2 regions of the Paenibacillus sp. Leaf72 genome follow, and region 2 is predicted to be linked to the other one. Evidence: predicted binding sites of a transcription regulator. Region 2 holds the regulator's gene; the other holds the start of a gene.

Region 1 (16,511 bases), on a different contig from region 2:
CTTGTTCATTGAAGGCATGCCTCACGCCCTGCTTATCAGCTCGTCAGGAATGAAGACCAGGGCAATCAATGAACCAAGCTCTGAGGCTTTGCTTCGAGGTCCTCGTATCGGATTTACCGAGGTATTAAGTGAGAACACATCGATGCTGCGCAGACAAGGCTACAGTGAAGATCTGGAAATAAATATGTACGAGGTAGGAACTCGAATTAAAAAGAAGCTGGTTATTGCTTACATGAAGGAAATTGTTAATCCAGACCTGCTTCAGGAGGTAAAAGATCGAGTTGGAAAAATCAATATGGATTTCATTGCTGAATCGGGTTATGTGGAACAGCTCATTGAAGATGATTACCTAAGCCCATTTCAGCAAACTCAAAATACAGAACGCCCGGATCGGGTCATTAGCGGATTGTTAGAAGGAAGGATTGCCATTCTATTGGACGGCACTCCTTTTGCTCTAATTGTTCCAGTGACGTTTAGCATGCTGCTGCAATCGCCTGAGGATTATTATGATCGTTGGCTGCCGGGGACTCTTTTGCGCATGCTGCGATTTTTCGCAGCGTTCTTGGCCCTTATGGCACCAGCTTTGTATATTTCGTTTATTTCCTTTCATCCGGGCTTAATCCCGACAGAGCTTGCCGTTACGATCATTGAAACAAGGCAGGGTGTCCCTTTTCCTTCATTGATAGAAGTGATGATTTTGGAAATATCGATTGAAATATTGCGTGAGGCAGGCATTCGCTTGCCTAAGCCTATTGGACCGGCAATGGGCATTGTTGGCGGTTTGATCATTGGTGAAGCAGCGGTCCAGGCAGGAATTGTCAGTCCTTTTTTGGTGATCGTAGTCGCTGTGACGGCTATATCGTCTTTCTCGATACCCGTATATAGCGCAGGGATTACACTGCGTATATTACGTTTCGCTGGCATGTTATGTGCGGCAGTGCTAGGGATGTTTGGAACCATTTTGTTTATATTGTTAATTTGCGGTCATTTAAGCAAGCTGAAAAGCTTTGGAGTTCCTTATGTGACTCCGATCTCACCGTTTCGCTTTAACGACTGGAAGGATTTATTTCTGCGTTCCCCGCTGCCTTTTATGAATAAACGACCGGACATGATGAAGACGCAAGATAAGAAGCGAAGATAGTAACGGCTTAGAGAGGGGGCGCAAACGTGTTTATTCGCAACGATGATAAAATCACCACAACACAAACATCGATCTTTATTACGGATTCAGTGCTGGGGGCTGGTATTTTGACCTTGCCCCGAGGTGTGATCGAAGCTGCACAAACACCGGATGTCTGGCTTTCTGTGCTATTAGGCGGCATTATCGTCATTTTGGTAACGATGGTCATGGTGAAATTAAGTCAGCAATTTCCTAATAACACGGTATATCAATACTCTAAAAGAATTGTAGGCACTATACCTGGCGGAATCTTAGGTGTTTGCTTGATTTGCTATTACATTATTATTGCGGGTTTTGAGGTAAGGATATTTGCAGAGATAACCATGTATTACTTGCTGGAAGGAACTCCGATCTGGGCTATTGTCATTCCCTTTATTTGGGTGGGCACCTATATTTGCTTTGGAGGGATTAATTCCATTGCACGAGTTTTTCAAATTATTTTCCCAATCAGCATTCTAATACTGGTGCTTTCGTATTTCCTCAGTATTCGATTATTTGATATTGATAATTTACGTCCTGTTTTGAGCGAAGGAGTCCTCCCCGTATTCAAAGGGTTGAAATCAACTGTACTTATATTTACAGGATGCGAAGTAATCATGACTCTCGTCGCCCATATGCAGCATCCCGAGCGGGCAGTCAAAGCAACTGTTGCAGGAATAGGCGTTCCTTTTGTGCTATACCTTATGACTGTAGTTGTCGTTATAGGGGGAATGTCAATTGATTCGGTGCTGAATAGCACCTGGCCTACAATCGATCTTCTTCGCAGCTTTGAAATTACAGGATTAATTTTTGAACGTTTTGAGTTTCCGTTTCTAGTCATTTGGATGATGCAGTTATTTTGCAATTTCACCAGTTTTTACTTTAATGCTTCGTTAGGAATTTCACAGGTTTTTCATCTTAAAATTCACCCGGTGATATTTGGATTAATCCCCGTTATATTTATCACTACGATGCTTCCTGTGCGAATAAATGAAGTTTTTAAGCTAGGTGATACGATAGGCAAGATGGGGATCTTTTTGTTTTTTCTCGTGCCTGTCTTACTTACTGTCATATTGCTCTTTAGAAAGAAGGTTTTGAATCATCATGTATAGATTTAAAAACTTGTTTTCTTTACTTCTTTTATCGTCACTTGTTGTCACTCAAGGCTGCTGGAGCAGTAAAGAAATTGAGGATTTAAGTGTTTATGCAGGTCTGGCTCTGGATGTAGGGGAACGGCCTGAAGTTGAACGCAATCTGGAAAGACAAGGCGCCAATTATAAGAAAAAAAATCTGATTACAGCTACCATACAAATTGTTCCAATAAAATCGTTCGAACGGCAAGAAAAGTCAAAAGAGAAGCAGCTGTTGAAGTATTCAAATTTGCGCCTAACAGGGGATTCTGTCTTTGAAATTATGCGCCAATACTCAACAAGAAGGGAACGTCCAGTCATCGGGCACCATCTTAAAGTCATAGTAGTATCTACAAAAGTGGCACAACAGCATAAGATGGACCAACTAATGGACTTCGTGCTGCGTGATAATGATATACGTCCTAGCTGCCGGGTATTTTTTAGCAAGGGGAAGGCTTATGATACCTTTATTAGTAATCAACCGGAAGAAGTTCCCGCTTTTCGGATAAACTCGATGATCAATAATAGTTTCAGAACCAATAAGGTAATGAATGAGGTCAATCTGACTCGAATCGATGGATTGATTCATTCCAAGCAAAGCTTCTTGCTGCAAAATATTGTTAGTTCAAAGGGGGAAATAGAATTCTCAGGTGCCGGTATCATTAAGGGGGATTCGAGCAAATGGATTGGCGATTTGAATCAAGAAAATGTGGAAAGTCTATCCTGGATTCAAGGAACAGGTCAAGGAGGAGTAATCAAAAGTTATAATTGGAGAAATGAGAACATTACCTATGAGATTAAATCCATGAAAAGTAAAATGACTGCAAAACTGCAGGGTGATGAGATTTCCTTTCACGTTGCCATTGAATCAGACGGGAGATTGATTGAAAATTGGGATACGGAAGAAAATCCATCCAAGCTAACTTATTTAAAGGAAGCAGAGAAGGTTTTTGAAAAAAGATTAACGACGATGATTGATCATGTGATGGAGAAAATGCAGTCTAAATATAAGGTAGACGTAGCTGGATTCGGGAAATCTCTCGCTATTAAATATCCGCATAAATGGAAAAAGGTTAAGGACAACTGGGACGAAGTGTTCAGCCGGGTTCCCGTAACCTTTGAAATTAAATTGAAGATTACTGATTTTGGTTCTTCGACAAAATAAACTTATGCTCAGTTAGGGGGTGCATACAAACGATAAAAAGCGGTTCATTCATGGTGAATGAATGTCATGAAAAGGCCTCCCTCTAATGAAGAGGGAGGTAAGGATCGTCAGTAGAGGTGCAAAACTTGGATTCGTATATACGTTGGGTTTTGATTAATTATGGATAAGGTTATATTTTTTTGATGAGTATTTGTAATTCTTGTTTAATATTCTGTTCAGAAGCAGCAGAGAGATAAATTTGATGAAAGGTATCGATACATTTCCTTACTTCTTCTTCACCTCTTGCAGATAGACGTGTATAAACACCGCGGCGATCGCCCTCGCAAACATCTCGTTCAAGGCCCTTACAATTTTTTGCTTCTAGCCTGGTTACAAGCCTGGATACAGCACTTTGACTTAGCCCAACCAAGTCAGGCAGGTCTTGTAGTCTCAATTTTTTATCATCTGCTAGTAATAAATGATAGAGCACATAAAATTCTTTCAAGGTTATATTATGTTTATCTTGAAATGCAATTTCGAGTTTATTATTTATTTTCATTTGAATATGCGAAAGGGATAACCAATTATCTAAAAGTTCGTTATTCATAATAAGATTCTCCTATTCTATAAAATGAAGACCTATGATTATCGTATGGCACGGGGTTATACATAAATCCATTTAATCTATGATAACGTTTGTTTTGTTTCAAGTCCATTTTGTTTTACTTTGAAAAGGCAATAATAAGGAATAAGGGCTCAAGGAAACCTTGAAACCTGTAATAGGTAGTCTTTTAAAAGAATTACATGATATTGACATGTCATATTTTGCGTGCAATAATGTATGCGTGCGAATGCATTTATTTTTTGTCGTAGTGTCGAATCGTCAAGTGGATAGTAATGGAAATATAAATATACCCGTTTCTGTCTTGGATCTTGCCCGTAAGCCCACAGGGAAAAGGAGGAATGATTAATATGATTAAATTAGGTGTGCTTGACCAAGTACTTGTCCCTGAAGGCAAAACAGCCACAGAAGGACTGCAGCAATCGACTCGTCTCATACAAGCGGTGGAGGAACTAGGCTACTCCCGTTTTTGGGTGTCCGAGCATCATTCCATGCGTGCGCTTGCTTTCTCAAGTCCGGAGGTGCTAATCGCCCATTTGGCAGCTGCAACCTCCCGTATTCGTGTCGGTTCTGGCGGTATCATGCTTCCACATTACAGTGCCTACAAAGTTGCAGAGAATTTTCGGCTGCTGGAGGCGCTTCATCCAAACCGTATCGACTTAGGTTTGGGTCGGGCACCGGGCGGTATGCCGCTTGCGACCAGAGCGCTGCAACAGGATAAATACGTTGATGTGAATAAATACCCTCAGCAGGTGCAGGATATTATCGGCTATTTGCATGGTTCAATGCCTGCTGGGCATCCGTTTGAGAAGCTGCTCGCTGCACCTGCTATTTCGACGGCACCTGAAATATGGCTGCTTGGTTCCAGTGGTGAAAGTGCAAGAATAGCGGCAAGGCTGGGCACTTCTTATGCGTTCGCGGAGTTTTTCGGCACGCCTGGCGGAGAAGAGGCGATGCAGCATTATAACGAGCATTTTAAATCTAACAACGTATTACAAAATCATCCACGTTCTATAATTGCAACTATTGTGATTTGCGCTGAAACGGAAGAAGAAGCGAATCGATTGGCGATGAGCAGCGATTTGTTATTCCTCGGTATTCAAACAGGTCTGGAGGTGCCATTTCTGCCCTCTGTGCAGACTGCAGCCGATTATCCGTATACGGAGCAGGATCGGCATCATATTCTGCAAACTCGCCAGCGGCGGGTTATCGGTACGCCAGAACAGGTAAAGAAACAACTGCTTCTGATGAGCAAGGAATACAATGTTGGGGAGATTCTCATCAATAGCCCGATTTATGATGAGAAAGCGCGAATCCATTCCTACAGGCTGATTGCAGATGCATTTGGGATGAGCGTGTAGCAGCTTGAATTTCAAAAGCATATAAAAAAACAGGTTCGTGAATCGCTCTAAGAGCCATTTCACGAACCTGTTAGTTGAAGATTTAATGCGGTCGAGAGGACTCGAACCTCCACGGCTGTTACACCACTAGAACCTGAATCTAGCGCGTCTGCCAATTCCGCCACGACCGCACATGCAAAATTTACATTTTTAATTTAGCATGTTGTCATGGGGGAAGTCAAGTTGGCTTTAAGAAGTTGAAATTTTCAGTCTAATCGGTTGCGTCATATAATTTAGGAACTCCAGTAAACTGGCTATCTTGAATGGAGAACCAGATGCCATAGCCTGTTTCGCTGCTGATGGAGTAATTGATTCCGTTCAAATCAACGATGCTATCCATGTTGTAAAAATCTTGATAAGGAACATCCTCCCACAATAAATCAATAAGAATGTCTTCAACATTCATATTGATTTCAGACAGGGGATAAGTGGAGGCTACAGCAATGCTGACGGTATCCAAAAAGTTTTCTAATGTTTCAGGAGTCTCATCGTTGATTATGTAAATGGTCACTCCTCCTATACTCCCGTCTATTGGATTAATCATTCCGCCCAACGTATGGGTATCAGAAAAATCATAAGTGAAAAGTAAGTTCCCTCCAATGCCTTCTTTAACCGTCATTTCTCCCAACGTCATGGAAGGATGCATAATTAGTGCAGCTTCATTAAATTTTTCTTCAAATTCCTCCAAGTTATCCCATATTTTAAAAGGTGCGCTTTCCAATGGTGTCTCCGTTATCGGCTCCTCATCCAATACATACTCATCATCCAGTTCCTCTTCCATTGTAAAAGCAGGCTCTTCCTCCACAATCGTAGGAATTGCTTCCGTATTAGAGGTTAGCCCAACCGAAAAAGCCCGGCTTGGGTTGAGCGTCTTATTAATGAAATAGCCTAGCGTAATGGAGCCGATTAATAAAAGCAATACCGTCCAAATAATATAAAATGATTTATGCAAAAGATCACGCTGCCTTTATGTAGAATGAGGTGGAAACATGAAATAGAAAAAGCTTTATTTTTAGTTATAGAGGGCAAGCAGCTGTTTCCAAATATGAAATTTCTCGCCGCAGGCAGGGCAATTCGTGTGTCCAGCCAAATAGGGCAGCTGCACCTTAAGCTGCTCATCACCCAATCGCTCAGCTCGGCTGTGTACATAACGAAGGCTGGATTCCTCCGAGCTTGCAGGATCAGCAGGGGTAATATTCACAGGCGTATCCTTGTCGTTAAAAACGGGATCTGCCTTGTACGCGACAAGCTTCTCCCCGCTTTCATCCGGCCAAATGTACGTTTCATGCTCACAAGCAGGGCATGCAGCGACATATTCATCTCCCTCGCTGTGGGTTTGCAGCATATTGGCAACGGCTTGCTCCCCTTGAAAAGCAGCATCTGCGATTGCGATATAACGCTTCTCTGAGTCATCTTTATTAGGCCGCGCATAGTCGGCAATCTGCTCGGACATTTCACTAAACTTTTTAATGGCATCATAATAAGAAAGATAAATATCAGTCCGTACCTTTGCAGTAATATCAGGTACTAATTCCTCAAATTCAGCCGGCATTTCCGATGTTAAATGACAAGAATTGTTTGCTTCGAATAAGCCGCACGTGATGTAAATATCCAGCTTCACTTCCGGATCGTTCGAGAGCCGGGCGATTTCAGCCAAATAAGGGACCGCGGCGTAGGTGCACGGATAAATCGTATTTTGATGATAAAGATGTTCCCAGTAAAGCTCGTCTTTGACCTCTGAGTCATAGTTTTGCGCTAGCTGCTGCAGCATTTCCGGTACAGAATCGGCGAAGCCGTAAGGACCTTCCAGTTCCGACCAAATCGAGCTATTTAAAGCGAGCATAACGAATCGCCTCCTCATAAATAAATATCCAGCATCCTTCCTAGCTATTTTACTATGGAATTGGTGATTTTGGCGATATGTGACAAAGGAAGCAGAATAACGGCGAATTAATTTCCAGCATTCAGCATATTTTGGCGCAAGTTCACAAACAATGAAAGGGAATGAGTGATGACGCGTAGATAGCGAATGAGGAGTGTGGAAGTGTGAACGTGAAGAGAAGCTATTTATGGAAAAAGAAGGCGGTTAGGCTGCTTGGATTAACGATGCTGGTTTTGTCTATGAGCAATGGGACAGGAACCGCTTCCGTTTTTGCTGCCGAGCAGCATTCGCATGCATTCCAGCAACAACAGCAGATACAGCAGCAGCTAGTCTCGGAGACGCTGTCCGTTTCGCAAATACCATCGAATGAAGCGCAATCCCCTGCACAGGAGCGGCGCCACCTTGCCATCGTCATTGACGATTTCGGCAATGATATGGAGGGGACGGAGGAAATGCTGAAGCTGCCGATCAAGTTTACAGCGGCGGTGATGCCGTTTATGCCCTCTACGCAAAAAGATGCAGAGGAGGCGCATCGGCTGGGGCATGATGTCATCGTGCATATGCCAATGGAGCCAAATAAGGGCTTGAAAAAATGGCTCGGTCCCGGAGCCATTACGGCAGATCTAAGCGATGACGAAGTCCGCAAGCGTATCAATGCGGCCATTGACAATGTGCCGCATGCGATTGGCATGAATAATCATATGGGATCCAAGGTGACTGCGGATGAGCGGATTATGCGTATCGTGCTTGACGTTTGCAAGCAGCGCGGGTTGTTTTTCCTCGATAGCCGGACGACCTATAAGACCGTTGTACCGAAGGTATCCAAGGAGGTTGGCGTACCGCTGCTGTCCAACGATGTTTTTCTCGATGATGTGTATACGGTGCAGCATATTAGCAAGCAAATGAATGAAGTGCAAAAGCATCTCGCTACGCATGTTACCTGCGTCGTAATCGGTCATGTGGGGCCTCCAGGCAAAAAAACAGCGGCTGTTCTAAGACAGTCGATACCTGCCATGAACACCGCTGTTTCCATCGTCAAGCTATCGGATATGGTGCTGCAATCATTTGGTGATCAGCTTGTATTGCCGAATTCCGGAAGCGATCGCTGATGCGATGTGCAGCTGCTCGCGGGGGTCGGTGAGCATCGTTCGATCATCGCTATTGCTGACGAAGCCCATTTCTACAATAACGGCTGGCTGGTATACGCGTCTAAGTAAATAAAACGGCTTGCCTTCCCTTGGGAGAAAGCGTGTACGCTGCTGGCGATTAAGCGTGTCCTGAATACAGAAAGCAAGCAGGGCGCTTTCTCCGCTGCTCTGATGCAGCACCAGCGGCCCGCGTTCCGAGCGGTCGGGTGTCGAATTGACATGCAGGCTGACGAGCAGCTGCGTAGGAATTTCCTCAGTAAGCTGCCGCCGTTGCGACAAATCGCGCCGATGACGGGAGCCGCTAATATGCCAGCGATTATCGTCGCTAAGCGCATAATCGTCCGTGCGATTCAGCACGGCGGTAATGCCTTGGCTGTTTAGAAGCAAATAAAGCTTTTTGGCTACAGCAAGGTTAATGTCTTTTTCCACTACGCCTCCAGCTGTTGCACCGCCATCTATGCCGCCATGTCCTGCATCAATGAGTACGACGGAAGAAGGCATAGTCCAATGCCCAGCATGTGGGGCGGATTGTTGGGAGGGTGGAGCCGCATCGTCTTTTGAAGCGTTATGTTCTTCTGCTGCCATTGATGCGGAATGGGCAGGAAGGCAGAAGAGCAGTGTAATGATCAAACATCTAAAGCAAGCAAGCACATGCCATCCTCCTTTTGAAAGGCTTTTTTCTTAGCTATATCGTGGCTCAATGGAGGAAATCTCATGCATGTTTATGTTTGGAGATGACAGGGCAAACTGATATCATCAATGGTTGTGAGAAACAACTGTTCTAAGAAGCGACTGTCTTGATACTTAAGCAAAAAAGGAGAGCGACAGAAATGGCCAGCGGGGATGATTTAATTAAATATGTGACCGTTCAGGTTGTGGAATATATGGAAAAGCCAAAAGGGGAACGCAAGCAAATGAAAGCGTCAGCGAAGGCGATAAGGGAGCCATGGCTGACGCGCTGGTTCGGCTGGGGTCCTGTCAGTCTAATGATGTGGTGGCGGGGAAAAAGCGAGCGTCAGCGGTAAAAGTCGCCTAGCTCAAGAAGCAGCGAAAGCGGCACATAACGCTGGCTTTCGCCTAGCTCGTCTGTTTCAAGGGCAACGTAGACAGCGCCGTTATTCCAGCTGTGATAGCCCGTTGCCGACCACACATACAGCATGTCGCCATTAAACCTTGCCGCTGTATAGGTAAGGTGTTTCTTTTTGTCCAAAATGTGCAGCAGCTTTATTGAGCCTTTGGATTCAGCCTTGTCTACAGGAGCATCTGTCAGCCATTGCAGCTTCTCGTAAGGGCTGAATGAGGAATTGGATACCGCTTTGGCAATGCCCGCAGTGGCGGTCATAGGCGTTTGTACTTGAATAAGCTTGAGCTCCTGACTTGCCTCGGCGCTCCAGAGAGAATCATTCAGCGGCAGCGCTTCACCGCTCATGGCATCGGTAAATGCAGTGGACTTGCCGGAAATTTTCCACACGGACAGCAGGGGATGGACATATAGCGGCGTACTCGTAATGGCAGATGGAATGAGTTCAAGCCGCTGAAGCGATTGCTGCAGCGTCGTTAAATTATACAGATAGTCGCCAAGCCCATATTCACCTAAAACAAACCCGCCGCTCTCCGTTGCATGGACAACGAGGTAGCCGACGGTTTTTTTGTGCTGAATAACGCTGGCCATCCAGCTGTGTGTGCCAGGGCCAAGTGCGGATATGCTGAGCGTTGCGCCTTGCCAGCTTTTGAAAGCAGGCTGAGCTGCGAGCTGTTCGGTCCATGCCTTTGCATGGGCGAGGAGGGACGATTGGCCTGCTTGTTCCTGCTCCGGCATGGCGGCAGCTTGCAGGAGTTGGAGGCTGCTTGTCCATAATAAAGCGCTTAATAATAATGCGCCGATCATTAGCTTCCGAATTTGGCTCAGCAATAAATTCACCCTTTTCTTCATGAGGCAGATCGCTAAAGTGGCGAATGCTGCCTATTATTAACTCGCAGCTTCATTATAAAAGGCAGAGCGGGAGAAGGCTGTTGGAATGTGTCAGGCATGCAGCAGCCTGTCCCGTTCTTTTTTTGCCGCAATGGTGCGGATCGGGTCTGATCTTCGTCTATTCGATACCTTCCAGATGGAAAATACCGCAGTTAATGGCGGAAGCCGTCACGCGGGGCTCATATTGCCAGCGAATTTCCGATTGGCGCTGTTCGTACTGCTCGCGTACGTTTTGCTTCAGCTCATCGTCAGCCGCATGCTCAATTAACGGCTCATAATACAGCCGGATGCGTTCCAGCTCCTCTTCCAGCCGCTCGGTTGCGGCGCCTGCCCATTCATAATCGTAGCTTTTCAGCTTGCGTTCGAGCGCCTGCTCCATAATAGACAGCGCCTTGTTAAAGGAAAGGCCATTTTTCGCCAAATGAATGTTCGCGGGCAGGCGCGGCGTGAGCCTGAGGCGCTGAAGCCGATCATGGAACTGCTCGGTGCAATGCCCCGTTGCCAGCGAAATGCCGTAGCTGTGTATTTCCTCGCGCTTGCGGTCGCAGGCGAACTCTACGCGCATATTGATGCCGAGCCAGGCGGTGTAAGGGGTAGAGCTGTAGGGAGAGGCGGCACCGCGTTCCGGTTCTTGAAAAAGAAAGACGTAGCTGCCCTTCGATTTTGCCGCACCAAACAGCTGATCCAGCTTGCGCGAGCCGAAATACATTTCCTCGCGCGGAATGCGCAGCCCCGTCTGATTGATATTGCCGTGCACGAAGCCGAGCGAGCGGCCAAGCGCTGCATCAGCTGCTGCCGCTTGGCCCGTGTCGGCTGCCGCTGTGCTGGCACTGCTATCGGCACTTTCGGCAGGGCCGGCTGCAGGACCAGAACTCGCTGGCGCCGTCGAGGTTGATGCTAAACCTGCCGTATCACCGTGGACGGTTGGACTTGCAATTGTATTTGCGGGGCCTATGCCCGCATCAGGCCTCACGCTGCTTGCTGCACCGGGAAACGCTGCTGCACCTGCGTTTCCTGCAGCGCCAGCTACTATGTCCGCCGTCCCAACGGCACCGCCCGGCAAGCGCTGCTGCGCGGGCAGTGTCCCGGCTTGAGCGGCGTCATATTTTTCGCGGTCGGTTACGAGCAGGTAGGTCATCGTCTCGGGAGCGGCATTCGTACGGTCAACGAAGCTCCAGTAGTACGGGCGGTTCGTCAGCTCCCGATCCGCATCAGGAGACAGTTTTACGGTGAAATGGCAGGGCGATTTCTCCAAAACCTGGCACTGCGTCGCCTCCAAATATCGCTGTACAAACTTGTGTACCTGCTTCTCATTCATGTCTAATCTCCACCGTCTGCCCGAGGGCTGTCATTTGTGACACTATTTGCGCGCTTGCCTGCAGCTCAGGGCCTTGCTGCACTTCATCGCGAATTTGCGTAATCGAGGAGGCGAGATCGCTAATTTTCTCGCGCAGCTCCGTTTCGCTGCCGCCTGATTCGAGCAGCATGCGGGCAAGCTGCTGCTCCAGCGAGCCATCCTTTTTCTCAAAACGCTCCAAAATATGATCCAGCTCGCCAATCACAAGCTCAAACATATTAATTTTTTCATGCAGCAAATGCACAATATGCTCTTCTATCGTCCCGAGGGTGCATAGGTTGTAAATCTTGACATCCTCGGTTTGTCCGAGCCGGTGGACGCGGCCAATCCGCTGCTCTACGCGCATCGGGTTCCACGGCAGATCGAAGTTGATCATATGGTGGCAAAACTGCAAATTGATGCCTTCGCCGCCCGCCTCTGTTGCAATCAATACTTGGGCCCGGCCGCGGAACAGGTCCATCATCCAATCCTTTTTGCCGCGGTTCATCCCGCCCCTGTAAGGGACGGCAATCATGTCGTGAGAACGGAAATATTGCAGCAAATACTCCTGCGTAGCCCGATACTCGGTGAAAATAATAACTTTATCGTTCATTTCCTTAACGAGCTCAAGCGCCTTCTCCGCCTTCGTATTGGCTTCAATTTTTTTGATAAACTCGACGAGCTCCCATATTTTTGCGCGGACGGGTGAATCCTCAGCCGTCTTTTTGAACATATTGACGAGAGTCAGGAAGACAGCATCACGGCTGCTGCAAACTTCGCGCTGGAGCGTGACCAAGGACAGCATGCTGCTCAGGTCGGGGCCGCTCTCATCGTAACGTTCATGCACGAAGGCGGTCACGGCGTCGTAAAGCGCCTGCTCGTCAGCTGACAGCTGCAGCGGAATATTTTTCACAAAACGCTTCGTAAAAGAAATGCCGCCGTCGCCGCGGCGATTGCGGATCATAATGCTGGACAGCGCCGTTTGCAGCTGCTCCTCGTTTTTCGGAAGACGCTTGTCAACGACAAAGTTGGCGGCGAACTCGCTTTGGCGGCCGAGCTGGCCAGGCTTGAGCAGAGTGATCAAATTGTACAGCTCATCCAAATTGTTTTGCACCGGCGTTGCGGTGAGCAGCAGACAATATTTTTTGCGCAGCTCGGTGACGAACTGGTAGTTGGTCGTTTTTTTGTTTTTGAGCTTATGCGCCTCGTCGATGATGACCATATCGTAGTCGGTACCGAGAATGACGTCGCGATGCGGATCGCGTTTAGCCGTATCCATCGAAGCGACGACGACGTCATAATGCCATGTGTGGGCTTTTTTCTGAGCGACGGCGGAAATGCCGAATTTCTGATTCAGCTCGCGCACCCATTGCAGCACAAGCGAGGCTGGCACAAGAATGAGCGTACGGCGTACGAGTCCGCGAACGATGTATTCCTTCAGCACAAGCCCCGCTTCAATCGTTTTGCCAAGGCCAACCTCATCAGCGAGAATGGCGCGTCCGCCCATTTCATGCAGCACCTTGCGCGCGGTCGAGATTTGATGAGGCATCGGTTCAAGCATTGGCAGACTGCGCAAGCATTGCAGCTGCTCGAAGCTTTCAATTCTTTTTGCTTGCTCCGCCTCCATCGATAGTTGATATAACGTCCAGTCGTCCCATGGCCCGTTTTTGGCGATACGGTTTTGCAGCTCGTCAAAGGTGGAACGGTCATATTGCAAATCTACGAGCGGATGAAGCTTGCGGGTGACGAGAGCAGCATCTGGAGCGGCGGAAGATCCGTGTAGCGGTTGTTTATTATCTAAAGACAAGGGAGCAGCTCCTTTCATCGTTAAAGCCAATCATTCATCGTCCAATCGAACAAAATGAGTAGGTTGCAATCTTTGTTTCTAGTATGGCCCTTTCATCGCCTATTCATAAGAAAGGGCCAAAAAAAGCGTGAGGACAAGCAAAGGAAAGCGCAGGCTTTGGCCAACGAGAAAATTGGGCGTTTTTGGCTGGAAATGAAGGAGAAACACAATATGTAGTATGTTATAATGATATTTAGACACAATATATCGGATTTGTGGGACACCGTGTTAGCGGGCAAATAGGTGGGTTTTTGCAAATGTGAGGAGAGGCGGCGTTACTTATGGAGAAGAAACAAACCTTAAATGAAAATAGAAGAGGCAGCGGCAGGCTGGAGGGGCTCAGCGAGAAAATTTTTCTCGATCGTTATGCCTGGAAAAATGCTGATTCCAACAGCGCAAAGCCCGGAGACATCGTGCTGGTGCTGACAAAAGATGATCCGAAGTTTCCGACGAAGGAAGTCGGAGAGATCGTTGCCCGTGAGGGGGACCAGGTGGAGGTGCAGCTCCGAAACGGTGAGCGTATAACGGCTGCAGTTGAGAAGCTGACGCTGACCATTGAGCAGGCGCCGGAGGAAATGTGGGATCGTCTGGCGAAGGCGGTGGCCGGAGTCGAGGGCAGCGAGGAGAAGCGGGCGGAATGGACGGAACGTTTTCGCTATATTTTGGACGACTGGAAGCTCGTGCCGGGTGGCAGAATTGCAGCGGGGGCAGGTGCCAGCGAGGAATTAACGCTGTTTAACTGTTATGTGCTGCCTTCTCCGGCAGACAGCCGTGGCGGCATTATGAAGACGTTGACGGAAATGACGGAAATTATGGCGCGCGGGGGCGGCGTTGGCATTAATCTATCGTCGCTTCGCCCGCGCCGCGCCATTGTCGCAGGGGTAAATGGCGCATCAAGCGGGGCGGTATCATGGGGAGGGCTGTTCAGCTATACGACGGGGTTGATTGAGCAGGGCGGCAGCCGCCGCGGCGCCTTAATGCTGATGATCAACGACTGGCATCCCGATGTGCTGGATTTTATTACAGTCAAGCAGACGATGGGCCAGGTGACGAACGCGAATTTATCAGTATGCGTCAGCAACGCTTTTATGAAAGCCGTAAAGGAAGATTTAGAGTGGGAGCTTGTATTCCCCGATACGAAGGATGCACAGTACAACGAGCTTTGGACAGGGGATTTGGATGCTTGGCGGGCACTTGGCAAAAAGGTGATTTTGTACAAAACGGTCCGCGCCCGTGATATCTGGCACATGATAATTGAATCAGCGTGGAAGTCGGCAGAGCCCGGCGTGGTTTTTATGGAGTATTATAATCAGATGTCGAATAGCTGGTATTTCAATCGGATTACTAGTACTAATCCATGTGGTGAACAGGGCCTGCCGGGCTGGGGTGTCTGCAATCTTTCAGCGGTCAATCTGTCGCGTTTCTATAATGAGCAGCAGCATGATGTCGACTGGGAGGAGCTGGCGAAGGTGACGCGTTGGTCGGTGCGTTTTCTCGATAACGTCATTGACACCACACCGTATCATTTTCCTGAAAATGAAGCGAACCAGAAGCGCGAGCGCCGCGTCGGGCTCGGCACGATGGGGCTTGCGGAGCTACTGATTAAGCTGCAAATCCGTTATGGCAGCGCAGAGTCTCTCGATTTTCTCGATAAGCTATATGGGTTTATGGCCCGCGAGGCGTATCTCGCTTCGACGGAAATTGCGGCGGAGAAAGGCGCTTTTGCTGCCTTTGAGGCAGATAAATTTTTGCAAAGCGGCTTTATGCGAAGCTTGACGTCGCACTATCCTGAGGTTGGAGCTGCTGTAGAGCAGCATGGCATTCGGAATGTAACGGTGCTGACGCAGGCGCCAACGGGCAGCACGGGAACGATGGTCGGCACCTCGACGGGCATTGAGCCGTATTTTGCCTTTGAATATTTTCGCCAAAGCAGGCTTGGCTATGACAAGCAGCTCGTTCCGATTGCCCAGCAGTGGAAGGATTCGCATCCTGGCGAGGAGCTGCCGGATTATTTTGTAGCGGCGATGGACTTGTCTGCGAAGGATCATATTCGGGTACAGGCGGCAATTCAGCGCTGGGTGGACAGCTCGATTTCGAAGACGGCGAACTGCCCGAATGACTTTACAGTGGAAGAGACGAAGGAGCTTTATGAGCTGGCGTTCGATCTTGGCTGCAAGGGCGTGACCATTTATCGCGACGGCAGCAGGGATGTGCAGGTGCTGTCGACTACGGATGAGAAGGAGAAAAAACAAGAGAAGGAAGTGGAGCCTCAGCCGTTATCAGGAGCGGGTAGCGAGGATAAAGCTGCTCGATTGAATGTTCATGGTGCCAATGCTATTATTGAGGGAATGGCTTCTCAAGATGCTCCAAGAGCTGAGAGTGTACAGGATGCAGCAGGCTCAACAACGACTACAGCTACAACCGCTGTTAGTCCGAAAACGCTGGACAAAGCATACAAAAATCGCCCGCAGGTACTGCGCGGTGCCACCTACAAAGTAAATACGCCGTTCGGCATGGCGTACATTACGATCAATGATCTCTCCGGCTTGCCGGGCGAAATTTTTCTGAATGTCGGCAAAGCTGGCTCCGACGTGTTCGCCATGGCGGAAGCGCTGGGCCGCGTCTGCTCGCTTTTCCTTCGTTATGGCGATCATGGTCATAAGGTGGAGCTGTTAATCAAGCACTTGAAGGGGATCGGCGGCACAGGTGCGATTGGGTTTGGCGCAAACCGCGTGGAATCGATTGCTGATGCTGTGGCGAAGGCGTTGGAGCAGCATATAGCGGCTACTGACCTGCAGCAGTTGGATGTGGAACGGTCAGAGGAAAGCCGTGAAGCAGCTCAAGGAACTGAAGCCAGTAAGGGCTTAAAAGT
Region 2 (16,511 bases):
CGTTTCCATTACAACCACTCCCTTTATGTTCGTTTGCTTATTTGCATGTATAACGACAAGAGAGTTTTTTTTGTGACACAGATCCGTTTTGTAGGTCTGGGCTTTTTTGCTATATTTTTATTTCCAACTACCTTGCGCGGAGTGACTGTTCTATGTATAATAATAAAAGTGTCACTCGGGGCCTTAGCTCAGCTGGTAGCATGTTATGCTGGCAGTAATGGGGTCAAAATTGCAAACGGGGCTATAGTTTAGGGGGAAAATAGGTCGCTGGCAGCGATCAGTCCGCGGTTCGATTCCGCGTAGCTCCATATATCTTAAACACAAACGGCAGAAATGCCGTTTTTTTTGCGTTTATTTTGTTCTATTCATGAAAGAAGGGAAAAAAATGAATAAAGAGACAGCCGAAAAAAAGCTGTTCTATTTGGACGGCATTAGGGGACTTGCAGCATTGGCCGTAGTAATTTCGCACTGCGTTAAATGGATGACCGCAACAAAGATTAGGACATCCCATGATGGATTTACGATGTAGACGAAACCAATCCCATAGGCTCCATACAAAAAACGTCACCACTTATCGCGGTGGCGTTTTTTTGTATGGAATGCTAACAGCGCACCCGCTGCACTATTCGATACTTTTCAAGGATTCAATCATATTGATTCGTGACACTTTTCTTCGAAGCAGCAAGCTCGAAAAAATCGTGAGCCCGAATGCAAGAATAACAGATTTCAGCATGACGAACAAACTTATTTGATCCGGGATTTGCTGATGAGTGCTGGAAAGCCCCATGACAACGAGGTCATACATATAGCCACTGATTGGTAACGCTACAAGTACCGCAAAGGCGGTGAGGATGATGTTTTCAAAGAAAATTAACCGGTTTATTTTATGCTTGGGATAGCCTAATACCTTTAGGGTGGCCATCTCACGGTTTCGTTCATAAATGTTTATGGAAGATATCGTATAAATGGCGCCAAAAGAAAGAACGACGGCACTAATGATAAACATGATAAACATAAAACTATTTTGCTTCAAAATAAATTCAGCCGATTTCTTAAGATCATTTTTATCTTCAAATGCATCTACCTGCTGAGTTTGTTCAAAAAATTGGCGAATGCTTGTAAGGCTCGTGGAGCTGGTTTCCACTAATAGCGAGGTTGGCTTGTAGGCGATGCCAAGGCTCTCGAGATAAGCTGTCGTGCAATAAAAGGAAGGATTTGCATACTGGTTGGTTATTTTTACAACCTTCATATCGACTGTTTTATTGGCAAACGCTGACTCGGTGAGCTTGAGTTGAATGGTATCGCCTTCCGCAATCTTATAGTGGTCGGCATACGATTTGGGTACCAGCACACCATTGTCTTCCAAAGCGATTCGATTGTCATCTTCATCGAAGAAAGTAATGAGATTGTTTTCTTTTTCCGTTACCACTAACGTAGCATTTTCGTTATCGCCCTTTATGAATTTTACTGGAAAGGTGGATAGACCATAACTGCTTTTAACGCTGGAGGGCAGTTGCAAAGTATCCAGGGCTGCTCCTTTCTTGAAATCGACTTTTAAATCATAGGTATTCACCTCAGCAACCTGGTCAGCTACCTTTTGCAAGGAAGTTTGAGTACCGAAAGCAGTAATCAATAAAACCGTGCTCACCACTACACCAATGGAGCTCGCTAACGCTTTTTGTTTATTTAAAAATATATTTCTTAAAATGAGCTTGTAGCTGTAGGGAATACGACCCCAAATCCTCGGAATTCGTTCGATGAGCAGCTTTTTCATTTTTAGGGGCGGTTTTGGGCGCATTGCCTGGGCTGCACATTCTCGAAGTATGGCTTTGCTGCTCAAATAACTGGCCAGCATTCCAAATGCACTCGAAAACAGGATAGGTGGAATTACAGAGAAGAAGGAAAGCGAGAATGTAATGTCAGGCAGCGAGTAGGAATTTGCATTTGACGCCCTTACTAATGGAATAAATACATTAGCGGCAATGACGCAACCAAGAATGGAGCCTATGATCCCTACCAGTATCGGGTATCCCATATAATGAAGCATGATGTTTCTGTTTTTTATACCTAATGCCTTCATGATACCTACTTGGTTTCGTTGAGAATCAATAATTCGCGACATAGTGAGGAATAGGATAATCGCTTCAATTATAAAGAGAACCAACGGAATAACACTGCTCATCAATTGATTGTTTTTGATCGTTTGTTGGAGTTGAGAATAATTGAATGATCGCTCTTTACTCATATGTTCGACATAGGAGAGAGACTTGGATTTTGCTTCAATGGCTTGACCCAACCGGTCAATGTTGAAGCCTTCTTCAGCATCAACCAAGATCTCATTATAGTACAAGCTGTCTGTGAGTCGTAGTATTCCCGCTTCAGCCACATACGCAAATCCATTTGCTTTATGATCTTGGATTTCGTTCTTTTTGGCATATTCCACGTTCTCGCCCAAGCCGCTAATGGTGAATATCACATTTTTGTCCTTCACATTTAAATTTAGCTGCTCTCCGATTCGGTACTGATGCTCTTTAGCATAATGGGAATCTAGCAAGATTTCATTGTTATGCGACGGAATCCTGCCCTCAATCATCAAAGGTGTATTGATTTTATTGTTTACAGGGATAGAATGGACCTTTAAGGTCGCTTTCGTATTTTCAAAAGCTTGCGTCGCATTGAAGCTGTACCGTCCTTCGATTTTGTTTATACCTTGGATTTTGCTTAATTCCGCCAAGTCCTGACTTGTAATGTGGTTGTAATAGACATTCAGGTCGCTTAAATTATGCTCTTTAAAATAAGCCTTCGTATAATGATTAAGATTATTGCTTAACGTAATCAGTCCCGCATAGAAAAAAGCGCCCACTGCAATTACCAACACAAAGGCGAAAAATTGCCCGATCGATTGTTTGATGTCCCTTAATGACTTTTTAAATAACTTCATCCTTACCACTCGATCCCTTCAACGCTTTGTTTGTTATGATTCACCGTAATGCTTTCGATCCTTCCGCTTTTCACCTGAATGATTTTATCCGCCATTGGAGCAATCGCCGTGTTATGTGTGACCAACACAACACATTTCTTCGTTTCCTTGTTCAAATCTTGAAGCAGTTTTAAGACGGCCTTCCCTGTAACGTAATCCAAAGCTCCAGTCGGTTCATCACAGAGTAGAAGCAACGGATTTTTAGCGACCGCTCTCGCTATCGCAACGCGCTGCTGTTCCCCGCCAGAGAGCTGGGAAGGAAAATTTCGTATGCGGTCCCTTAGTCCAACCTTATATAAAATGTCTTTGGCATCGAGATGGTTTTGACATACTTCCGTGGCAAATTCAACATTCTCCAGCGCATTTAAATTCGGAATCAAATTATAAAATTGAAATACAAAGCCAACATTTTCACCGCGATATTCAGTTAATTTTCTTTCGCTCAACCTTGTAATTTCTTCATTGCCAACAAACACTTGACCTGAAGTAGCGTTATCCATACCGCCAAGGATATTCAGAATCGTGCTTTTACCGGCGCCGCTAGCACCAAGAACAACGACAAATTCACCCGCATTTATGGAAAAGTCAACACCATTAAGAGCCTTGATAGGCACTTCGCCTATTTTGTATTCTTTCGTTACCTTTTTGAATTCGATTAAAGCTCCCATATTTACAGCTCCCCATATCGTATTGGATTATACTTTCCAAATACTCTATTGGCCAGGTCAGGCCCTAGGTATATTGGTATGTTACTAATGTAGTATACTATAATACCGGATTGGATAACTGTCAATAACCGGAGCTGTTGTAAAAAAAGTTGCCCGTTGTTTTCTCCTGCGTTTGTTTGTTGACAATTGTTTGTACATAAGATATGGTTTGCTACTAGATGGGAAACAAACTACGATGCTGAGTGGTGAGGCAATGAACGTCACTTTCGACGATAAGCAACCAATATATCAACAGGTAGCTGATATAATTGAAGACGATATTCTGAACGGAACCTTTCGAGTTGACGAGCAAATTCTTTCCGTGGCTCAGTTTTCTCAGCTGTTTCAAATTAATCCAGCGACCGTAGTCAAGGGGATTAGCCTGCTCGTAAATGAAGGTGTTTTGTACAAAAAAAGAGGGCTTGGCATGTATGTCTCAACGGATGCGAGACAGAAGATTCAGAATCGGCGAAGAGAGCGTTTCTATAAGGAAATGTTGTCCAATCTGCTGATCGAAGCCGACAAACTCGAGCTGACAACCGGCGATATCGTAGACATGATCAAGCAGTTGAGAAAGGATTGAACGCATCGTGAGCATCGTATTGAGTTGCGACAAATTAATTAAAAAATACGGTCGAACTTACGCCTTACGGAATCTGGATCTACAGCTGGAAGAGAACGTCATTTATGGCTTGCTCGGGCGAAACGGCGCTGGCAAATCGACGTTGCTTAACTTAATCGCAGGCGGAATCCTGCCGAATGACGGCACAATTGAGGTAAGAGGAAAAAAGCTGGGCAGGGGAGAACTTCCGAAAGATTTCTGTTTCGTACCGGAGAATAACAAACGCTTCGGAGGAGCGCGAGTGATCGAAATTTTGCAGTTTGCTGCGAGTTTTCATCCCAATTGGAATTGGACATTAGCTCATAAGCTGCTCCAAACGTTTCGGCTTGATCCGGACAAAAAAATCAGACAGCTATCAAGAGGCGCGGGTTCACTCGTAGGAAACACCATTGGTCTGGCCAGCCGGGCACCATTGACATTATTCGACGAGCCAGTGCTCGGACTTGATTTTTTGATGCGTGAAAAGTTTTACAAAGAGTTAATGGAAGATTACGCAAATTACCCTCGAACGATTTTACTGTCTACGCATTTAATTGACGAAATCGTCCCTGTCGCAGAAAAAGTTTATATCATTGAAGATGGCTCCATTCTGCTTCATGATGATTTGGATCAAATACGAATGGCGGCTTTTTCTATTCGGGGAAATTCGGAAGCAGTGAAATCGTTCACAGCCGGGAAACGCGTACTGTATACGGAATCCTATGGCCACGGCACACTTGCCGCTATTTATGAACCGTTGAACGATAAGGACATGCAGCAGGCCCTCATGATGGACATTTCGATTGAAAATATGTCGCTTCAAAGGTTTTTCTCGTATTTGATCGAAGGAGGTCACTAAAGTGGGGGCATTGACCGTTCATCTAAAGGCAACCTATTTGCAAATGAGGATTTACATCTGGTTTATCATTATTTTAACTGTGCTTGGCAGACTGGCGGAGTTTATTGTTAACCTTCTTGTTAACAATAGTGGAGGTACTATCCTTTCGGCTGGCAACATGCTGATTCTCATTTTGCTTCTTTTGGCTATCGTGCTGCCACTCAGTTATTACAAACGCATCGTACAATTAGGAGCAAGCCGAAAGCAATATTTTTGGGGACTTCAATTCGTCTTTGCTGTCTGGGCAGCAGTGCTCGCTTTGCTTAATTCTTTGTGGACTCATGTTGAAGTAAATGTGCTCCAGGATCACGAGAGCACGGTTGGTCTTATAGAAGCATTTCATTGGGATGATTTTGGCTTGGCAGGTTCTTTTCTCTACCAAACCGTTTTTTATTTGATGGCGATGGCGCTGCTAAGTATGCTGATCTCCGGTTACTACCGCTTTACCGGCTGGCTGCTATGGGCTCTGATCGCTGCGGCGATCCCGGTTGGAACGTCGATTCCATCGCTGCGCGTTCATGTCGTCTCTTTTTTCAAAGCCCTATTATTCAATGGCTCGTTATTGGCGGGCGTTGGATTTAATCTTATTCTTTTCCTCACTTTCGTGGCAGGCGGCTGGCTTTTTACGAGGGGAAGAACGCACTGAATCATAACAAGTCCCGCTTCGAATTAGAAGAGACATTGAAGAGGCATATCCCCTCCCTAGACTGCATATAAAAGAAACGCCACCAACGTCATCATACAACGTTGGTGGCATTTCTTTTATATGGAATGCCTTGGAGCGAACCCCCGGGGTTTATTCCACGCGCACGGAGCGCCACTCCCCTATTGCCTCGACAGCTTTTGAACCATCTGATTCAAAAACAAATCCATCTCCGAACTATTTTCTAAGTTTACGAATTCAGATTTTATGATTTGGTGTCTCATCACTTTGTAATAATCGGATAATGCCTGCTTCAGCGATAAATGATGGAGCATCAGCAGCTTGGGATCAATCATTTTCCTAAGCATCGTGTCCATTTGAATAAGGAGAATAACGGAATTCAGACGCTGAAACACATCATTTTCCATCCCCCTGTCAAAAAACTCCCTCACCTGTTCATTGCGCAGCTCAACCTCATTTGAAAGCCTGTCATATAAGTGTGGATACAGGCTGCTTAACTCCTGCAAGAAAATATCAGACAAGTAAGCCGCTATAAGCAAAGACTGCTGGAACACTTTATCAAAGGATTTGACATAGGACAAATGATCGGTCAAGGTCCAGTCCTGCACCATGTCCGAAATATATGCCACGTAGCGACCTACAACCGCTTCAATGATCTCATCCTTGGAAGCAAAATATTTATACATGGTCGCCTTGCTAATATCCATATATTTAGCTGCATCATCCATCTTCAGCGAGGAAAATCCGTTTTTTTGCAGCACGGGTATAATCTTTATAATTAGCTTTTGGATCGTTTTATTTCTCTTCTCCAATGAAGGGGATTTCGTATCCATGGGGTAAAGCCTCCTAATTCTTCATACCTCGAATTATAACCCAATCCCACAAAAATTTGAACAATGTGTACTAATTGAACTTTTTTAGATTATTTAGTTTACTTTTTAGCTTTTCACGTGCTATTGTTATCTTCAAGAAATGTAGAAATAAAAAGGAGGCTTGAACACCATGGAAGCTTTGGCATTGGGTAGTCAAGGACTGCAAGTATCCCGTTTGGGATTAGGATGTATGGGAATGTCCGAATTTTATGGGGCAACGGATGAGTCAGAGTCTTTAAGCACGCTAAGTCACGCTCTGGAGTTAGGCATTACGTTTTTTGATACGGCGGATATTTACGGTTATGACGAGGACGGCATCGGTGCAAATGAAAAGCTGGTTGGCAAAGGGTTAAGGACGCATCGTCAAGCTGTGCAGATCGCAACGAAATTTGGCTCTTTACGCAATAAAACGCAGCATCTAGGCTACAATGGAACGCCGCAGTATGTGAAGCAAGCCTGTGAGGCTAGTTTGCATCGCTTGGGCACGGACTACATCGATCTGTATTACTTGCATAGAGCAGATCCTAATGTTCCGATTACAGAGACGGTTGGAGCCATGGCTGAGCTCGTGAAAGAAGGAAAAGTCCGCTATTTGGGCCTGTCAGAAGTAACCTCTCAACAATTGGCCGATGCTCACGCTGTCTTTCCCATTACAGCCGTTCAAACGGAATATTCCTTATGGTCCAGAGAGCCTGAACTGGGTATTTTGAATGCTTGCAGAGAATTAGGGGTCGGTTTTGTCCCCTACAGCCCGCTTGGAAGAGGATTTTTGACTGGCACTCTCTCAAGTCGAAGCCAACTGGCACAAGACGACTGGCGCATGTATAATCCCCGGTTTTCTGAAGAGGCATTCGAACAAAATAGGAAGATCGTCCAAGGGATACAGCTGCTCGCCCAGCAAAAAGGAGTGACTCCCGCCCAAATCGCACTGGCGTGGGTAACCGCGCAAGGAAACGATATCGTTCCGATTCCGGGCACAAAGCGTGTGAAATATTTGCAGCAAAATGTAGAGGCATTATCCATCCGCTTAACATCTGAAGAGCTATCCAGCTTGAATGAGCTTGCTCCTGTCGGCAGCACCTTTGGCAGCCGTTATTAAGCATGACAGGCTCATCATATTGAAAATGGATTAAACGCAAAGACGCCAGCCTTAACGGCTGGCGTCTTGTACAAGCTGCTGCATCAGTCTTTTCTGTCGTTGCTTCCCCCTTGCATACCGGCATAATAAGGCTCTCCCGGATCAAGGTCGAGGACGACGCGTCGTGGTGCGGCAAGAGCATATTGATGCTCACAGCGCCAGCGTATGTCCTCGGTTCCGCCGACCGTCTCTCCATCGTTGATAACATCCCCATTTTCAAATAAATAATAGGCGATATTCCCAAAATTTTGGGCTACCTCGTTAGGGTCTAAATCATAAAAGTGGCACTGCACATCCGGAATGCCGATTGCTGCAAGCCCTAGTGTATCCATTAACCATTCCTCGCGCTCGCTAGCTGTTCCTCCTACATTATAGAAGCGAAAATTCATCGCACCGTACAACAAATTACCTTGCTCCAACATATCCAAAAATACCTTCGACTCAACCAGCTTATCGCTCTCCTCTTCAAGAACCTGTTGCTCTTCCGGGCTTAGATCTTCAAACTGCTCATCCTCATGTGTAGTCAACCATTAGCCTCTCCTTATATTTAAATATAAATGCTAGATATCATTTTATTTTAATAGGAAACACAGCCATGAACAACTTCACCAATTATAGGTTCCGATTTCAAATCAAAAAAAAGGCCGAAGCCAGAAGCATCCTCTGCCCCTCACCCCAGCCTTCCTTAGCTATCAAGCTGCTATTGCCGCTATTTCCATACGACTTCCTCGCCGTAGTTTTTGCCCCAATCGTACATCATGCGCAGCACAGGCATCAGGCTTTCGCCGTAAGCCGTTAACGTATATTCCACTCGCGGCGGAACCTCCGCATACACTTTGCGCTCAACCAGTAAATCCTCCTCCAGCTCGCGGAGCTGATTCGTCAGCATTTTCTGGGTGATATGGGGAATCATTTTCTTCAGCTCACTGAAACGTTTCGTTCCTTCAAGACCAAGATGCCACAATATGATCAGCTTCCACTTGCCCCCAATGACGGCCAGCGTAAGCTCCTTCTCGCAGTTGATTTCACGTAAATTAATACGTTCCTTTAATTCCTGAGCCATATCCATTCCCCCTCCTTCCCAGTATACATGATGAAGCAGCTTCCAGCTATGCTGCGCGCCACCTGCTACTCCAGATTCGCGTGATTGCTGTACATGGTGTTGCCGCTAAGCCCTTTCTTCTCCATCAAGCTAAGAATAACCGCATCATAGAAAATTAGAAGGCCTTGTTCAAAAAGAGAAGCCATCGGCTGCACGGTCTGCTTGGCCCCATCCTGCTCTTCCTTCGCCGCAGCTTGCAGCGTTACGACGATATGCGCCGCACGTCCAAGCGCCGACTCTGGATTCGTCGTAATGACAGCCAGCTTGCCGCCGAGCGCCTCCGCCTTTTGTGCCATCGCAATGAGGCTGCTCGTCCCGCCTGAGCCCGAACCCAACACAAGTACATCGTCTTTGCCGAGTGCACGCGTCACCGTCTCGCCAGCCACATAAGCGTCAAAGCCCATATGCACGAGCCGCATTGCAAAAGCTTTGCCCATCAGGCCTGAGCGTCCAGCGCCTGAGACGAAAACACGCGGCGCGCGCATAATCGCATCAGCCAGCTCGCCTGCGGCTTCATCCGGAATGAGCTGCGTCAGCCGCTCCAGCTCCTGTACGATTTCTCCTGCAAGCTGACTAATACGCATCAGCTTTAGGCCTGTTTGATCCACTGCTGCATTTGCGATGCAGTTGCGGATTTATTTTCAACACCCGTAATTCCGCCGCCTACGATAACCAGATCAGGCTTTGCCGAAATAACCTCTTGCAGCGTATCGATTTTGATGCCGCCTGCGATTGCGGTTTTAGCTTGTTTTACAACACGCTTGATCGCTGCCAGCTCTTCGAAAGAGTTTTTGCCTTCTGCCTGGTGATCATAGCCGGAATGGACACAAATATAGTCTACCCCAAGCGCATCAATTTCTGCTGCACGGGCTTCAATATTTTTCACATTAATCATATCGACCATAATTTTGTTGCCCTGCTTGCGAGCTTCTTCAACCGCGCCCCTAATGGTGGAGTCGTCGGAAACACCAAGAACGGTAATAATGTCCGCACCCGCTTCGGAAGCCTTCATCACTTCATAGCCGCCAGCGTCCATAATTTTCAGATCGGCCAGCACTTTGAGGTTAGGGAAAGCTTCTTTAATCGCTTTTACCGCATGCAGACCCTCGTTGATAACGATAGGTGTTCCGATTTCAACGATGTCGATAAACGACTCAACCTCTTTGACCAAAACCTTTGCTTCCTCAATGTTCACCAAATCAAGCGCCAATTGCAATTCCATGTATACGCACACTCCTTCATCAAATGTTGGAAATTGTTAACCTTGCTACAGGTTTTAGTCTAGCCCCTTTCCGACATTTGAGGAAGTACGCACTTGAAAGTGGTGTAGTTACTTGAAGGATACTATTGCGGTTTATCAGGCTTTCTAGACAATTGTATAGTTCACCCAGCTGCCTTGAACCGCATCCATTTTAGCGAAAAATTGTTGGGCCCGCTTATTTTGCGGAGCTGTTATCCAGAACATATGAGCAAAGCCTTGCTCCTGTGTGTACGTTCTGCATGTCAAAAATAGCGCTTCCTCCACTTCCGTATCCCGATACGGCTCCAGCAGAAAAAAGTCATTCATTAGCGTAATCCGCGCTGTCTTCATTGTACTAATCGTAAAATATAAAGTAGCAAAGCCAATCAGCTGCTGCTCCTTCTCTACGACAAACTGGATACCGCCCTGCTTTTCCAGCAGCTGCTCAATTAATTGATGAATTTCTGGTGTGCCCGGCCAAGGATTTTGATAGAAGCCTACGATATAGTCGTGCATTAATTCGGTCAAGCTGCCGATATCCTTCTTTTCCGCCAGCCTAATTTTGAATGACATATAAAAAAACCTCCCTTTCAACAATGAATAATTATACACTTAACTGTTTTAATATTCAACTCACTATTGTTTAAGGCGTTCTAACGCAAAAAAACAAAAAAACAAAAAAACAACGCCTGGAGCGGCGCTGTTTTCTCCAATCTATTCATACCGCTGCTTCGGAAGCAGCATTAGATTTAATCCTTCATTCCATTGGGTGAGCTGTCCTTCGACAGCAGACTGCTAAGCTCCTTCATGAACATATCGATGTCCTTGAACTGCCGATAAACAGAAGCAAAACGGACATAAGCTACTTCATCTACTGGATACAGCTGTCCCATCACCAGTTCGCCAATGACACGGCTCTCCACCTCGGCGTGTGCAGTTGTGCGCAGCTCCTTCTCTACCTCAGAAACGACAACCTCCAGCCTTTCAGCGGGCACGGGGCGCTTCTCGCAAGCACGGATTAAACCACGCAAAATTTTATCACGGCTGAACTCTTCACGGCTGCCATCCTTCTTGATGACAACGAGCGGCGTTTCCTCAATCATCTCGAACGTCGTGAAGCGGCTTTTGCATTTCTCACATTCCCGGCGGCGGCGAATGGACTTGTTCTCGTTAGCGGGACGCGAGTCCAGCACCTTCGTTCCGGAGTAGTCGCAATATGGACACTTCATTCTCTTTTCCTCCCTTCTAAGCTATCCCTAAAAATTACCAAACAATCCCTGTAATGAAGTTCGGATTTTCGCACATAATACTTTTACCAACCGCGAGGAGGTGAACACACATGAGCGCAAACCGCAGCAGCAACCAACTGGTTGTACCACAAGCGACAGCAGCACTCGACCAAATGAAATTCGAGGTTGCTCAAGAGCTTGGAATCGCGATTCCACAAGACGGTTACTACGGTAACATGGCTACAAAGGACGCTGGTTCCATCGGAGGGTACATTACCCGCCGTCTGGTACAAATCGCTGAGCAATCCCTTGCAGGGGGCTCCCATTAATAAATAGCTCTTGTAATAACAGACAGCTTTGGCTGCTTAAGTCCTGAAGTGACGAGCAGCCAAAGCTTCTTCCTGTTTACGGCTCAAGTTCCGGGTACAAGTCTTTGTACTTATTATAATACTTCACAACCTTTTGTACATAATCGCGTGTTTCTTTATATGGAATTTTAGCGGCTTCTTCGAACGTGCCGTCCCATTCCCCCGAATCGAGCCATTGCCGGACTTTACCTGGTCCTGCATTGTAGGCAGCAATGACAACGATATTATTTTCATCAAATTGTTTGTGCAGCGAAGCCAGATACCATACCCCCAGCTCGATGCTCACATCAGCACGATTGCGCAGCGTCTCCTCTGTCACCTGCTCGAAGCCTGCCTTCTCGACAATCCAATTGGCGGTGGTCGGCATAATTTGCATCAGTCCGAGCGCACCTTTCTTCGAAACTTTGCCCGTCTGGAAATTCGTCTCCGCTTTAATAATGGCCGCCACCAGATGGGGATCAACCTGATAGCTAATGGCACTTGCCCGAATATCGGCCTTATAATCAATAGGATAGAGCTTCTTGAGCATCCATGCGGGCTGAGCGACAATAATGACAACTATGATAATAAATAATAGCAAAAACAGCCTTCTACGAGCGACCTTTCTTCTCTTGGCCCTCAGCATGTATGACCCATGCTCTGCCAAAACGCCTGAACCTGCTCCCTCGTCTGCGTCAGCGTTCCACTGTTGTCGATGACCCAATTAGCTCTGCGCTTCTTCTCTTCCATGCTCAGTTGCAGCCCCATGCGCCGCCTTGCTTCCTGCTCATCTACGTTGTTGCGCGCCATCAGGCGCTCCAACTGGATATGCTCTGGCACATACACAACAAGCACGCCTTCATATAAATGGTCCTGCTCCGTCTCATACAGCAGCGGAATATCAGCAACGACCAGCTTGCCTGGATGCTGCCGTTCATAGTCAGCCATTCGCTGCTGCATCGTAGACCGAATAGCCGGATGCAAAATCGCCTCAAGCTGCCCCAGCTGCGCTTTATTATTAAATACGATTTGGCCGAGCGCTGCCCGATCAAGTGTACCGTCTTTATGTAACACAGCTTGTCCAAACGCAGAGGCGACCGCCGCTAGAGCGGGCTCCCCTGGCAAAACAACTTCCCTTGCTACCTGATCGGCATCCACCAGCAGCGCTCCAAGCTCCACTAATAGGTGGGCAACGGTGCTTTTTCCAGTAGCAATGCCGCCGGTTAATCCGATCCTCATGCCCTTCCACCTCATCTTTACAGCAGCTTTGATATTCCAATCATAATAAGCAAAATGCCTGGCAGTACCGCCAGCGCCTGCATGCCCTTCCAATGCGAGAAGCGAAAGCCGAAGCTGATGCCCCCTAGCAAAAATAGGGCGCTAGCCGCAGCAATCACAATCGCTGTCAGCAAAGCAGGCAAACCAATCATCGCGGCCCCGATTCCTGCGCCGAAAGCATCGAGCGATAGCGCTACGCCGAGCATAATCGCCTCGGAGGCGGAAATCGTGCCCGACTTATCAACGTCAGCAGCCTGCGGTGTCCGTAAAATCTGAATGACAAGCCCAATGCGTTTCAGCTCAACAATCACAACGAGCACCGGATGGCTTGCCTCCGCAGCGTTTGTTTCTACTGCCGCCAGATCGGAACGATCCTCTGAAACCGGGCCGCTAGCACCAGAAGCGGCAGACGCATTTTCCACATCCACCTTCTTGCTTTCATGGCGATTTCGCCGCAGCTGAAGCAGCGCCCAACAGCCAATACCCATCAGCACGATGGCGCCAATCAAGCTTGCCGAGCCTGGCGACAAATAATTGGCGATAACGCTGCCTAGCTTCATAGACAATAAAATGATCAGGCCTGAACAGCACGCGATAATCAGCACGGACAGCAACGGGATGCGAATGCGGCGCAAACCATACGTAATGCCAACACCGAAGCCGTCCACGCTCACAGCAAAAGCGAGCACGATCAACGAAACCAGATGCAAAGCCAACCCTCGTCACTCCCTGCATACGCAGGTGCCCCGATTTCACCCTACAGGGCATCTGCCTATTGTTCTTCACAACAGCATATGCAGATGCATGCCTAGGGTGAATGACTACATCATGGAGGGCTTGGCTTTAGTTATCGCGATTAGCCGGCGCTTTGCTCGCCTGCTTGCTCCGGCGCCTTCTGGCAGCTAGGGCAAATATGCGTGCCTCTGCCTCCAACAACAAACTTTTCAATGGCTACTCCGCAAACCGGGCACGGCTCGTCCTTTCGGCCATAAACGAGCAGCTGATGCTGGAACATGCCCATCTCGCCTTGCCCATTTACATAGGATTTGATCGATGAGCCGCCCGCTTCCACCGCTTTGCCAAGCGTCGAACAGATTGCTGCATGCAGCTTATCCCATTCTCCGGCAGTAAGCGAGCTGGCGCTCCGCTCAGGATGGATACCCGCTTGAAACAGTGCCTCATCTACATAAATATTGCCCAACCCGACCACATATTCCTGATTGAGCAGCAGCGGCTTGATTTTCGTAGAGCGCCTTGCCAGCTTGGCATGCAACACATCGCGAGTAAATGCAGGCTCAAGCGGCTCGAGGCCCAGCTTATTCAGCGGCGGCAGCTCAAACTCCGTGCCCGGCGTGAACAAGTGCATCGTGCCAAACTGCCTGACATCTTTATATCTTAAATCCGTTCCATCCTCAAAATGGAACAAGACATGCGTATGAAGCTCGATGGGCTCATCGCTTTGAAATAATCCATAGCGGCCTTCCATGCGCAAATGCGATACGAGCACAAGCCCGTCCATGACGATACGCAAAAACTTTCCGCGCCGCTCGACCGTCTCGATTGTCATGCCGACGAGCGCATCCTCAAATTGCTCCGGCACAGCCGGACGCTGAATAATGCGGGGCAGCCGCACCGTAACCGATTTAATCTTTTTTCCTGCAACAAGCTCAATTAATGTTCGTCTAACCGTTTCTACCTCTGGAAGTTCCGGCATTGCATCTCACCTCAACGTCTATTATACCTGATTTCCGCTCCCAGCGGGTTATTTCGCTTCATACCAGTTCGCTCCAAAACTGACGTCCGCCTTAAGCGGAACATCGAGCTTGATGGCGGATTCCATCACTTCAGGAAGAAGTTTCTTCATCTGTTCCAGCTCATCCTCTGGCACCTCAAATACCAATTCATCGTGTACTTGGAGCAGCATGCGGCTTTTGAGCTTCAGCTCGTGCAGCTTCTTATTCATATGCACCATCGCCAGCTTAATAATGTCCGCTGCTGTGCCTTGGATCGGCGAATTCATTGCGGTGCGCTCTGCGAAAGAGCGTTTATTGAAATTCGAATGATTAATATCCGGCAAATACCGCCTGCGATCGAGCAAAGTCGTCACATAGCCTTGCTTCGCCGCCTCGACTTTAATCCGATCCATAAACGACTTCACGCCTTTGAAGACGCCGAGATATTGCTCAATAAACCGACCGGCTTCATTTCGCGTAATGTTCAGGTTGTTGGACAGCCCAAAGTCGCTGATGCCATACACAATGCCGAAATTGACCGCCTTCGCCGAGCGGCGCATATTGGAATCCACCTGATCCTCGGTTACGCCAAATACGTCCATCGCCGTTTTTGTATGAATGTCCATGTCCTGAATGAACGCTTCCTTCATATTCTCATCGCCGGAAATATGGGCGAGCACGCGCAGCTCAATTTGCGAATAGTCTGCTGCGAGAATGGTCCAGCCAGGCTCGGACGGAACGAATGCTTTGCGGATTTTGCGGCCCTCTTCCAGACGGATCGGAATGTTTTGCAAATTCGGGAATTGGCTGCTCAGACGGCCTGTTGCCGCTATCGTCTGGCGGAAATACGTATGGATTTTGCCTGTCTGCTCGCGAATCTCCTTGAGCAGCCCTTCCACATAGGTGGATTGCAGCTTCGCCAGCGTCCGGTAATGCAAAATCAGCGGAACAATTTCACTGTATGGCGCCAGCTCCTCGAGTACCTCGGCATCTGTCGAGTAGCCCGTTTTCGTCTTTTTCCTCGCGGGCAAGCCCAGCTTCTCGAACAGCACCTCGCCCAATTGCTTCGGCGAATTCAAATTAAATTCCATACCCGCCTGCTTGTAAATTTCCGTCACCAGCGTCGTAAGCTGACGCTCCAATTCGCTGCCAAGCATCTCCAGCTCCGCCTTCTCGACGCTGATGCCCTGATGCTCCATCCCCGCCAATATAACGGAGAGCGGCAGCTCCAGCTCTTCATACAAGCTGAGCATGCCTGTTTCCTTCAGCTCGTCGCGCTGCAAAGGCGCCACTCTGCGCACCGCATCGGCTTTCGTTGCCAGATGCTGATACAGCACGGCCGCAGCTGGTACTTTAAGCTTCGCTCCTTTGCCGTATACCGACTCATCGCTAGGCACAGCTGGCTGTTCGTAGCGATGGGTAATGCCGGAGAGCAAAAGGCTCGATTCCGTCGGATCAATCACATAAGCAGCCAACTGGACATCAAAGCTCACGCCGCTCAGCGTGATGCCCGCCCACTTCAAAGCCAGCTCCACTTTATGCGTATCAAAGCCGACCTTCTTCTTGCTAGGATCAGCGAGCCAGCTCCGCAGCGGCTCTGCGAAAGCTTCCTTCAGCGCGGCGAAAGGCAGCGCATATGCCGCTTCGGCGTTTGCCAGCGCCAGCCCGACCAGCTCAGCCTGATGCGGATTTTCGCCTATCGCTTCCACATATAGACCGAAG

What was found. The regulator NrdR, encoded in region 2, represses ribonucleotide reductase genes. The targets are predictions, from matches to a motif close to AACACNATATATNGTGTT.
Region 1: the regulator NrdR is predicted to act here: its motif matches at 13,803-13,820, upstream of ASF12_RS28140 (adenosylcobalamin-dependent ribonucleoside-diphosphate reductase).

Annotation. Positions count from the first base shown of each region.
Region 1 is NZ_LMLV01000033.1:193,347-209,857, reverse strand. Features, by position in the region: gene ASF12_RS28210 (spore germination protein) at 1-1,141, shown strand, start outside; gene ASF12_RS28205 (GerAB/ArcD/ProY family transporter) at 1,168-2,271, shown strand; gene ASF12_RS28200 (Ger(x)C family spore germination protein) at 2,264-3,454, shown strand; gene ASF12_RS28195 (MarR family winged helix-turn-helix transcriptional regulator) at 3,624-4,040, opposite strand; gene ASF12_RS28190 (LLM class flavin-dependent oxidoreductase) at 4,406-5,416, shown strand; tRNA gene ASF12_RS28185 (tRNA-Leu) at 5,503-5,586, opposite strand; gene ASF12_RS28180 (hypothetical protein) at 5,667-6,236, opposite strand; gene ASF12_RS28175 (hypothetical protein) at 6,468-7,298, opposite strand; gene ASF12_RS28170 (divergent polysaccharide deacetylase family protein) at 7,502-8,446, shown strand; gene ASF12_RS28165 (N-acetylmuramoyl-L-alanine amidase family protein) at 8,399-9,136, opposite strand; gene ASF12_RS28160 (YqzE family protein) at 9,316-9,510, shown strand; gene ASF12_RS28155 (hypothetical protein) at 9,501-10,397, opposite strand; gene ASF12_RS28150 (YqhG family protein) at 10,576-11,775, opposite strand; gene ASF12_RS28145 (SNF2-related protein) at 11,768-13,618, opposite strand; gene ASF12_RS28140 (adenosylcobalamin-dependent ribonucleoside-diphosphate reductase) at 13,921-16,511, shown strand, end outside.
Region 2 is NZ_LMLV01000001.1:1,034,890-1,051,400, forward strand. Features, by position in the region: gene ASF12_RS04575 (NAD(P)/FAD-dependent oxidoreductase) at 1-9, opposite strand, end outside; tRNA gene ASF12_RS04580 (tRNA-Ala) at 238-308, shown strand; gene ASF12_RS34215 (hypothetical protein) at 386-529, shown strand; gene ASF12_RS04585 (ABC transporter permease) at 623-2,941, opposite strand; gene ASF12_RS04590 (ABC transporter ATP-binding protein) at 2,944-3,648, opposite strand; gene ASF12_RS04595 (GntR family transcriptional regulator) at 3,884-4,270, shown strand; gene ASF12_RS04600 (ATP-binding cassette domain-containing protein) at 4,278-5,147, shown strand; gene ASF12_RS04605 (hypothetical protein) at 5,149-5,832, shown strand; gene ASF12_RS04610 (TetR/AcrR family transcriptional regulator) at 6,012-6,683, opposite strand; gene ASF12_RS04615 (aldo/keto reductase) at 6,853-7,821, shown strand; gene ASF12_RS04620 (DUF4261 domain-containing protein) at 7,905-8,387, opposite strand; gene ASF12_RS04625 (winged helix-turn-helix transcriptional regulator) at 8,570-8,923, opposite strand; gene hxlB (6-phospho-3-hexuloisomerase) at 8,989-9,546, opposite strand; gene hxlA (3-hexulose-6-phosphate synthase) at 9,552-10,184, opposite strand; gene ASF12_RS04640 (GNAT family N-acetyltransferase) at 10,329-10,775, opposite strand; gene nrdR (transcriptional regulator NrdR) at 10,952-11,431, opposite strand; gene ASF12_RS04650 (alpha/beta-type small acid-soluble spore protein) at 11,542-11,760, shown strand; gene ASF12_RS04655 (lytic transglycosylase domain-containing protein) at 11,837-12,379, opposite strand; gene coaE (dephospho-CoA kinase) at 12,418-13,017, opposite strand; gene ASF12_RS04665 (MntP/YtaF family protein) at 13,035-13,772, opposite strand; gene mutM (DNA-formamidopyrimidine glycosylase) at 13,913-14,770, opposite strand; gene polA (DNA polymerase I) at 14,819-16,511, opposite strand, start outside.